Regions from separate parts of the Saccharopolyspora cebuensis genome, predicted to be linked through region 1. Evidence: riboswitches for the same ligand, from Rfam matches in the RefSeq annotation. Region 1 holds a riboswitch; each other region holds the start of a gene.

The links. A riboswitch is a leader RNA that binds a small molecule or an ion and turns the genes downstream of it on or off. The one in region 1 is predicted to bind thiamine pyrophosphate.
Region 2: it holds a riboswitch for thiamine pyrophosphate, as region 1 does, so the genes downstream of both, thiO (glycine oxidase ThiO) here and thiD (bifunctional hydroxymethylpyrimidine kinase/phosphomethylpyrimidine kinase) in region 1, are expected to answer to the same signal.
Region 3: it holds a riboswitch for thiamine pyrophosphate, as region 1 does, so the genes downstream of both, ABD976_RS02260 (thiamine ABC transporter substrate-binding protein) here and thiD (bifunctional hydroxymethylpyrimidine kinase/phosphomethylpyrimidine kinase) in region 1, are expected to answer to the same signal.

Annotation. Positions count from the first base shown of each region.
Region 1 covers NZ_BAABII010000012.1:11,470-13,721, reverse strand. Annotated here, with positions in the region: gene tenA (thiaminase II) at 1-260, opposite strand, end outside; gene thiD (bifunctional hydroxymethylpyrimidine kinase/phosphomethylpyrimidine kinase) at 298-1,095, opposite strand; TPP riboswitch at 1,083-1,174, opposite strand; gene ABD976_RS17440 (hypothetical protein) at 1,322-2,062, shown strand; gene ABD976_RS17435 (hypothetical protein) at 2,175-2,252, shown strand, end outside.
Region 2 covers NZ_BAABII010000026.1:77,467-79,718, reverse strand. Annotated here, with positions in the region: gene ABD976_RS28530 (S1 family peptidase) at 1-181, shown strand, start outside; gene thiE (thiamine phosphate synthase) at 339-1,007, opposite strand; TPP riboswitch at 1,095-1,196, shown strand; gene thiO (glycine oxidase ThiO) at 1,187-2,252, shown strand, end outside.
Region 3 covers NZ_BAABII010000002.1:211,397-213,648, reverse strand. Annotated here, with positions in the region: gene ABD976_RS02260 (thiamine ABC transporter substrate-binding protein) at 1-1,021, opposite strand, end outside; TPP riboswitch at 1,050-1,159, opposite strand; gene ABD976_RS02255 (4a-hydroxytetrahydrobiopterin dehydratase) at 1,241-1,534, shown strand; gene ABD976_RS02250 (FAD-dependent oxidoreductase) at 1,785-2,252, opposite strand, start outside.

The sequences.
Region 1 (2,252 bases):
GCGCCCTGGGCGGCCCCGGACAGGAACGCGGCGTCGGCGGGATCACCGGCGCGGCTGGCCGCCGCGGCCAGCGCCTGCGCGAAACCGACGAGGTAGCGCGCGTCCTGCACGACGTACTGGGCGAACCGGTCGCGGTCCAGCGTGGCGTCGGCCAGCGCGGCGTTGAAGGGGTGCTCGACGATCGCCTGCTGGAGCGCCGCGGTGCGGGACCAGGCGCGGGCGCAGAAGCCGTCGGCGGGCGGGGGCGGCAGGGTGCTCATGGTGGTCCTCTCGGTCGGGGCGGATCGGGGCGGCCGGTCACCACCAGCGGTGGAAGTGGTGCACCGGACCGTGGCCGCTGCCCACGTCGAGCCGATCGGCGGCGCGCAGCGCCGAGGTCAGGTACTCCTTGGCCTCCCGCACCGCGGTGAACCAGTCCGGGCGCTGCGGGCGCAGCGCCGCGATGGCCGCCGACAGCGTGCAGCCGGTGCCGTGGTCGTTGCGGGTGCGCACCCGGTCCCCGCTGAGCTCGCGGGTCCCGCCGTCCCCCAGGAACAGGTCCACACTGGACTCGTCGGCGAGGTGACCGCCCTTGAGCAGCACCTGCTTGGCGCCCAGCCCGGCCAGCCGCGCCGCCTGGTCGGCCATGCCCGCCACCGCGCCGAGCTCGGGCTCGCCGAGCAGGTCGGCGGCCTCCGGCAGGTTCGGGGTGATCAGGTCGACGCGGGGCAGCAGTTCCTCGCGCAGCACCCCCACCGCGTCCGGGGCGAGCAACCGGTCGCCGCTCTTGGCGACCATGACCGGGTCCAGCACCACCACCGGCGGCGCGTACCGGTCCAGCACCTCGACGACCGCGCGGATCACCCCCGCGCCGCCGAGCATCCCGATCTTGACCGCGTCCACCCGCACGTCGTCGAGCAGCGTGTCGAGCTGGGTCCGGACGAACTCCGGCGGCACCTCGTGGACCTCGGCGACACCGGTGGTGGTCTGGGCGACCAGCGCGGTGATCACGGACATGCCGTAGGCGCCGTGCGCGGAGAAGGCCTTGAGGTCGGCCTGGACACCGGCACCGCCGCTGGGGTCGGTGCCTGCGATGGTCAGCACGTTGGGAATCACGACGTCCCTCCGCTAGTGCTAGCTAGGTCAGGTTCAACGGGTGTGTTCTCAGCCCTGCCGGGCACCCCGCGTCACGGATCACACTAACCACCCGGGAGCGCCGTGACCACACCCGCAGGTCGGCGGGGCCGATGGGGCGGGTGGGGCCGGAGGCGACGGATTTCACAGCCCGCTTCGACCACCGCCCGCGGGAGCGCCCCTGGGCACCGGACTAAAATGGGTGGCGATGGAGACCACGACCGACGCCCCGAGCTTTGCCCGTTCCCGGCGCCCGCAGCGCCAGGCCGACCCCGCGGAGATCTGGGGTCCGCTGCCGAGCCTGACCGACGCCGCGGTGGCCGCGGCCGGTTCCGGGACCGTGGCCATCAACCGCGCGTTCGACCGCAACAGCCGCCAGCGCGGCAAGGCGCTGCGCGACCTGCTGGACGAGCGGGGCGTCACCGCCGTGGAGGTGACCGCGGCGTCCGGTGCGGAGCTGCCCGCCACCGAGTCCCCGATCACCGCCGTGGTGAACCTGACCGGCGCCGGGTCCTGGCAGCCCTACCGGCTGGCGGCCAAGGCGCAGGCCCCGGTGCTCACCCCCAAGCCGGTCGACGGTCCGGCCGACGAGGTCTCCCGCAACGTGATCGCGATGGCGGCCGAGGACGGGCGCCGCGACGTCGCGCTGTCCCACGTCGCGCTGCGGTCGGAGTGCCCGGCCGAGAGCACGCTGACCGTGGAGCACGACGGCGAGGCGCTGTCGGTGCCCGGCGGCTGGGTCAGCCTCACCGTGACCGACGAGGGCCTGCGCATCGAGGTCGGCGGCACCGGGGAGGAGCCCCGGACCCTGACCACCCGGCAGGCCCGCGTGGAGGCGTTCGGGGCCCGGCACCTGCTGGTGCGCGACGAGCTCCCGATCGCCGACTTCGAGGACCGCTCGCTGACCCTGACCGCCGAGGCGGGCGGGCTGGTCGTCCGCCCGGTCTGAGCGGGGGTCGGCCATCCCCCGGACGGTCGATCCGCGCACCCGGGAGCCTTCGGCGTCATGTGCCCGCACCCGCCGCGTCCCATGATGGGACGACGTTCGACGGATGCGGGGGATGCTGGTGAAGACCGCGAAGAAGTGGCACGTGACCTGTCGCGACGTGGCGGGCCGCAGGCGGGACATGTCCGTGTTC
Region 2 (2,252 bases), on a different contig from region 1:
CCTGACCCGCACCAACGTCTGCGCCGAGCCGGGCGACTCCGGCGGCTCCTGGCTGACCGGCAGCCAGGCCCAGGGCGTCACCTCCGGTGGCTCCGGCAACTGCACCTGGGGCGGCACCACCTACTTCCAGCCCGTCAACGAGATCCTCAACGCCTACGGCCTGCGACTGCTCACCCAGTGATCGCACCGGGCGGGCCCGGCATCCGTCCGGGCCCGCCACCCGGGTGAACTTTTTCCGAGTGAGGGGCACCCTGTACCGCGTCACCGGGTACAGGGTGCCCCTCACTCATCTCCGGATCGGGTGATACCCGCGGTGTTGGGCCGGGCGAGTCGTGCGCTCAGGGCAGGCGGGAGCGGAGGTGCTGGGCCGCCGCGCGGGGGTCCTCGGCCTCGGTGATCGCGCGCACCACCACGACCCGCTTCGCCCCGGCGATCACCACGTCGTCGACGGTGGACGCGTCGATGCCGCCGATGGCGAACCACGGGCGCCCGTGACCGCGGTGCCCCGCGGTGTGGCGGACCAGGTCGAGGCCCGCGGCGGGGCGTCCGGGCTTGGTCGGCGTGGTCCACACCGGCCCGGTGCAGAAGTAGTCCACGCCGGCCTCGGTGGCGGCGGAATCGGCCTGCACCACGTCGTGCGTGGACCGGCCGATCGCCACGTGCTCGCCGAGCACCCGGCGGGCCAGCTCCACCGGGATGTCGTCCTGCCCGAGGTGCAGCACGTCGGCGTCGGCGGCCAGCGCCACGTCGGCCCGGTCGTTGACCGCCAGCAGCGCGCCGTGCCTGCGGCAGGCGTCGGCCAGCACCTCCAGCGCGGCGAGCTCCTGCCGGGCCTCCAGCGGCGCGCCGTCGGTCTTGTCGCGGAGCTGGATGATGTCGACTCCGCCGTCCAGCGCGGCGTCGGCGAACTCGGCGAGATCACCGCGTTCGGTGCGGGCATCGGTGCACAGGTACAACGCGGCTTCGTCGAGGCGGGCGCGAATGCCGTGGCCGTCCAATCCGGGCATGCGCCCGAGGGTAGCCCCTGGCGGTCCCGGTCCGGACCGCCTCGACCGCCGCGGCTCACACCATCCGGTGAACCCGGTACGGTGGTGGGTGGTGAGCACGGGAGCCCGACCGGGCTGAGAGGGGGCAGCGCCCCGACCGTCGAACCTGATCCGGGTCATGCCGGCGCAGGGAGCGTGGAGTGGCTGAGCAGCGCAGCGAGCGGATCGCCGTCGTGGGCGGCGGCGTCATCGGGCTGTCCGTCGCGTGGCGGCTGGCCGCCGACGGCCACCGCATCCGGTTGATCGATCCCGCACCGGCCTCGGGCGCGTCGCACGTGGCGGGCGGGATGCTCGCCCCGCTGGCCGAGGCGTGGCCCGGCGAGGAAGGCCTGCTCGACCTCGGTTCGGCCTCGCTGGCCCGCTGGCCCGACTTCGCCGACGACCTCGCCGCCGCCGCCCGGCTGCCCTCCGGGCTCCGCCGCGAAGGCACCCTGGTGGTGGGCGTGGACAGCGCCGACCGCGCCGAGCTCGGCGCCCTCGCCGACTACCTCGCGGGCCTCGGCCGGGGCGTGACCGCGCTGTCCGGTCGCGAGGCCCGGCGCCTGGAACCCGCCCTCGGCCCCTCGGTGCGCGCCGCGCTGGAGGTGCCCGGCGACCTCGCCGTGGACAACCGCGCGACCCTGCGCGCGCTGCACGCCGCCGCCTCCGCCGCCGGGGTCGAGTTCCTCGCCGCGCGGGCCGAGGAGGTGCGCGCCGGTCAGGTGGTGCTCGCCGAGTCCACCGTGGACTGCGACGCGGTGGTGCTGGCCGCGGGCGCGCACTCCGCCGAGCTGCACCCGCTGCTGCGCGGTCGGCTCCGCCCCGTCAAGGGCGAGATCCTGCGGCTGCGGGCCCGGCCCGGTGCGCTGCCGCCGCCGCGCCGCACCGTGCGCGGACCGGTGCGGGGCAGGCAGACCTACCTGGTGCCGCGCGACGACGGACTGGTGCTCGGCGCCACCCAGCAGGAGGTCGGCTTCGACACCCGGGTCACCGTCGGGGGCGTCCGCGACCTCATCGCCGACGCCGAACGCCTGGTCCCGGCACTGGCCGAGTACGAGCTCGCCGAGGCCGTCGCCGGACTGCGCCCCGGCACCGAGGACAACGTGCCGATGATCGGCGAGCTCGAACCGGGGCTGGTCGTGGCCACCGGGCACCACCGGGGCGGCTTCCTGCTCGCCCCGATCACCGCCGACGCGGTGGTCGCGCTGCTGCGCGGCGCGGACCCAC
Region 3 (2,252 bases), on a different contig from region 1:
CCTCCCGCCACTCCCGCACCCAGCGGTCCCGGTTGCGCTCGACCTGCTCGGGCGGCAGCTCGGCGGAGCGTTCCGGCAGCGGGGCGGTGCGCTGCCAGCCGTCCGGCAGCGGCACGCCGGTCACCGCCGGGTAGACGTACATCCGCTCGGCGACCTGGGCCTGGAACTCCGGCGAGAGCAGGAAGTCCACCACCTGACCGGCGGCGTCGGGATCGTCGGTGCCGCGCAGCACCCCGGCGTACTCGACCTGCCGGTAGCAGGTGTCCAGCAGCGCCTTCGTGCGCGGCGTCCCGTCCGGGCGGACCTCGGCGGCCGGGGAGGAGGCGTAGGACAGCACGATCGGGCGCGGGCCCTGCCCGGTCGACCCGGAGAAGTCCTGCCCGTAGGCCGCCTCCCAGCCCGAGGAGAGCTTCGCGCCGTTGGCCATCAGCGCGCGCCAGTAGTCGGCCCACCCGTCCTCGCCGAACTCGGCGACGGTGGCCAGCAGGAACGCCAGCCCGGGCGAGGACGTGGACGGGTCGGGCACCGCGAACAGGTCGCGGTAGCGCGGGTCGGTGAGGTCGCGCAGCGTCGCGGGCGCCGGGATGCCGCGATCGGCGAACCAGCCGGTGTCGACGTTGACGCACACGTCGGCCACGTCCACGGCGGTGAGCCGCTGCCCGTCGCCCAGCGCGTAGCGCTCCGGGCCGGTGGCGGAGGTGGGGTGCGGCGCGAACACGTCCGCGCGCAGCGCGCGGGAAGCGAAGGTGGAGTCGACGCCGTAGGCCACGTCGCCGATCGGCGCGTCCTTGGTCAGCACCAGCTCGTTGGTGAGCTCCCCGGCGTCGCCGCTGGGCACCACCCGCACGTCGATGCCGGACTCGCGTTCGAACCGCGCCAGCAGCGCCTCGTCGACGGCGAAGGAGTCGTGGGTGACCAGCGTGACGGCACGCCCCGCGGACTCCTCGTCCCCGATCAGCGAGCACCCCGTGGTGAACGCGACCAGCGCGGTGGCACCGGCCAGCAGCCGTGAGCGTTTCAACGATCCTCCCGATGCGCACGCGCGGCAGCAGGCTGATCGCTCGCCTCCCTGCGCCGGCATGATCCGGTTCAGGTGCGGACGGTCGAGGGGCTCGCCCCTCCTCTCAGCCCAGCGCGCTGGACTCCCGTGGCACCCCGGAGTCTACGTGCCCGCATCCGGCGATCAACCCGCACGGCGCGGGACCTCGCGATCGGCGGCGGCACGCGCCACCATGGGGCCATGACGGAACTGCTCACCGACGCCCAGGTCGCCGAGGCGCTGCAACACCTGCCGGAGTGGCGCCAGGCCGACCAGTCGCTCGTCCGCGAGATCCGGTTCCCGAGCTTCCCGGTGGCCATCCAGGCGGTCACCCGGGTCGCCGAGATCGCCGAGACGGAGAACCACCACCCGGACATCGACATCCGCTATCGCACGGTCACCTTCTCCTGCACCACGCACTCCGCGGGTGGGCTCACGGCAAAGGACACCTCACTAGCCCAAGAGATCGACGCGGTTGCGGATGAGATTGGCTAGTTTTTGTGGAGCACCTGGCGTAGCGGTGCGGGTGGCGGAACCTCAGCGGCCTTCTCGCTCCGGGCGCCCTTCCTCATGTACCAACCACGTACACAGCGTCAGGGCGTCCTCGCGAGAAGACCGCTGAGAACCCGCGGCGGTGCCAGTTGCGTGCGTGGGGCAAAGCGGAAGCGGCTTCGCCGCTTGCCTGACGGGAGTTCCGTTCGGCGTGTGTGTGGCTTCGCCGGTGCCTGGTCTGGGTGGCCCGGGGTCAGCCGATGAGCTCGGCGACCTCGAAGGCGCAGCCCCAGGAGAGGGCGACCCCGCTGCCGCCGTGCCCGTAGTCGTGCACCACCGTGGCGCCGTTGAACTCCTCGGCCTCGACCCGCACCTGCTCGCGACCGGGCCGGAGGCCGACGACGTCACCGGAGACCTCGACGTCGGCCAGGCGGGGTTCGACCTCGGCGCAGCGGTGCAGGATCGCGGCGCCGACGTCGGGGCGCGGGGCCCTGCTCCACTCGCCGTCGACGGCGATGCCGCCGAGGACCAGGCGATCGGCGTGCGGCATCCAGGAGACGAACTCGCCGCCGCGGGAGAGCTCGATGAAGTAGTCCTGCACGCCGGGGTTGCGGACCACGACCTGCTGGCCCCACACCGGCTGGACGCCGGGGTCGCCGACCAGTTCGCGGGCGCCGACGCCGGTGCAGTTGACCACGACGTCGGCCTCGGCCGTCGCGTC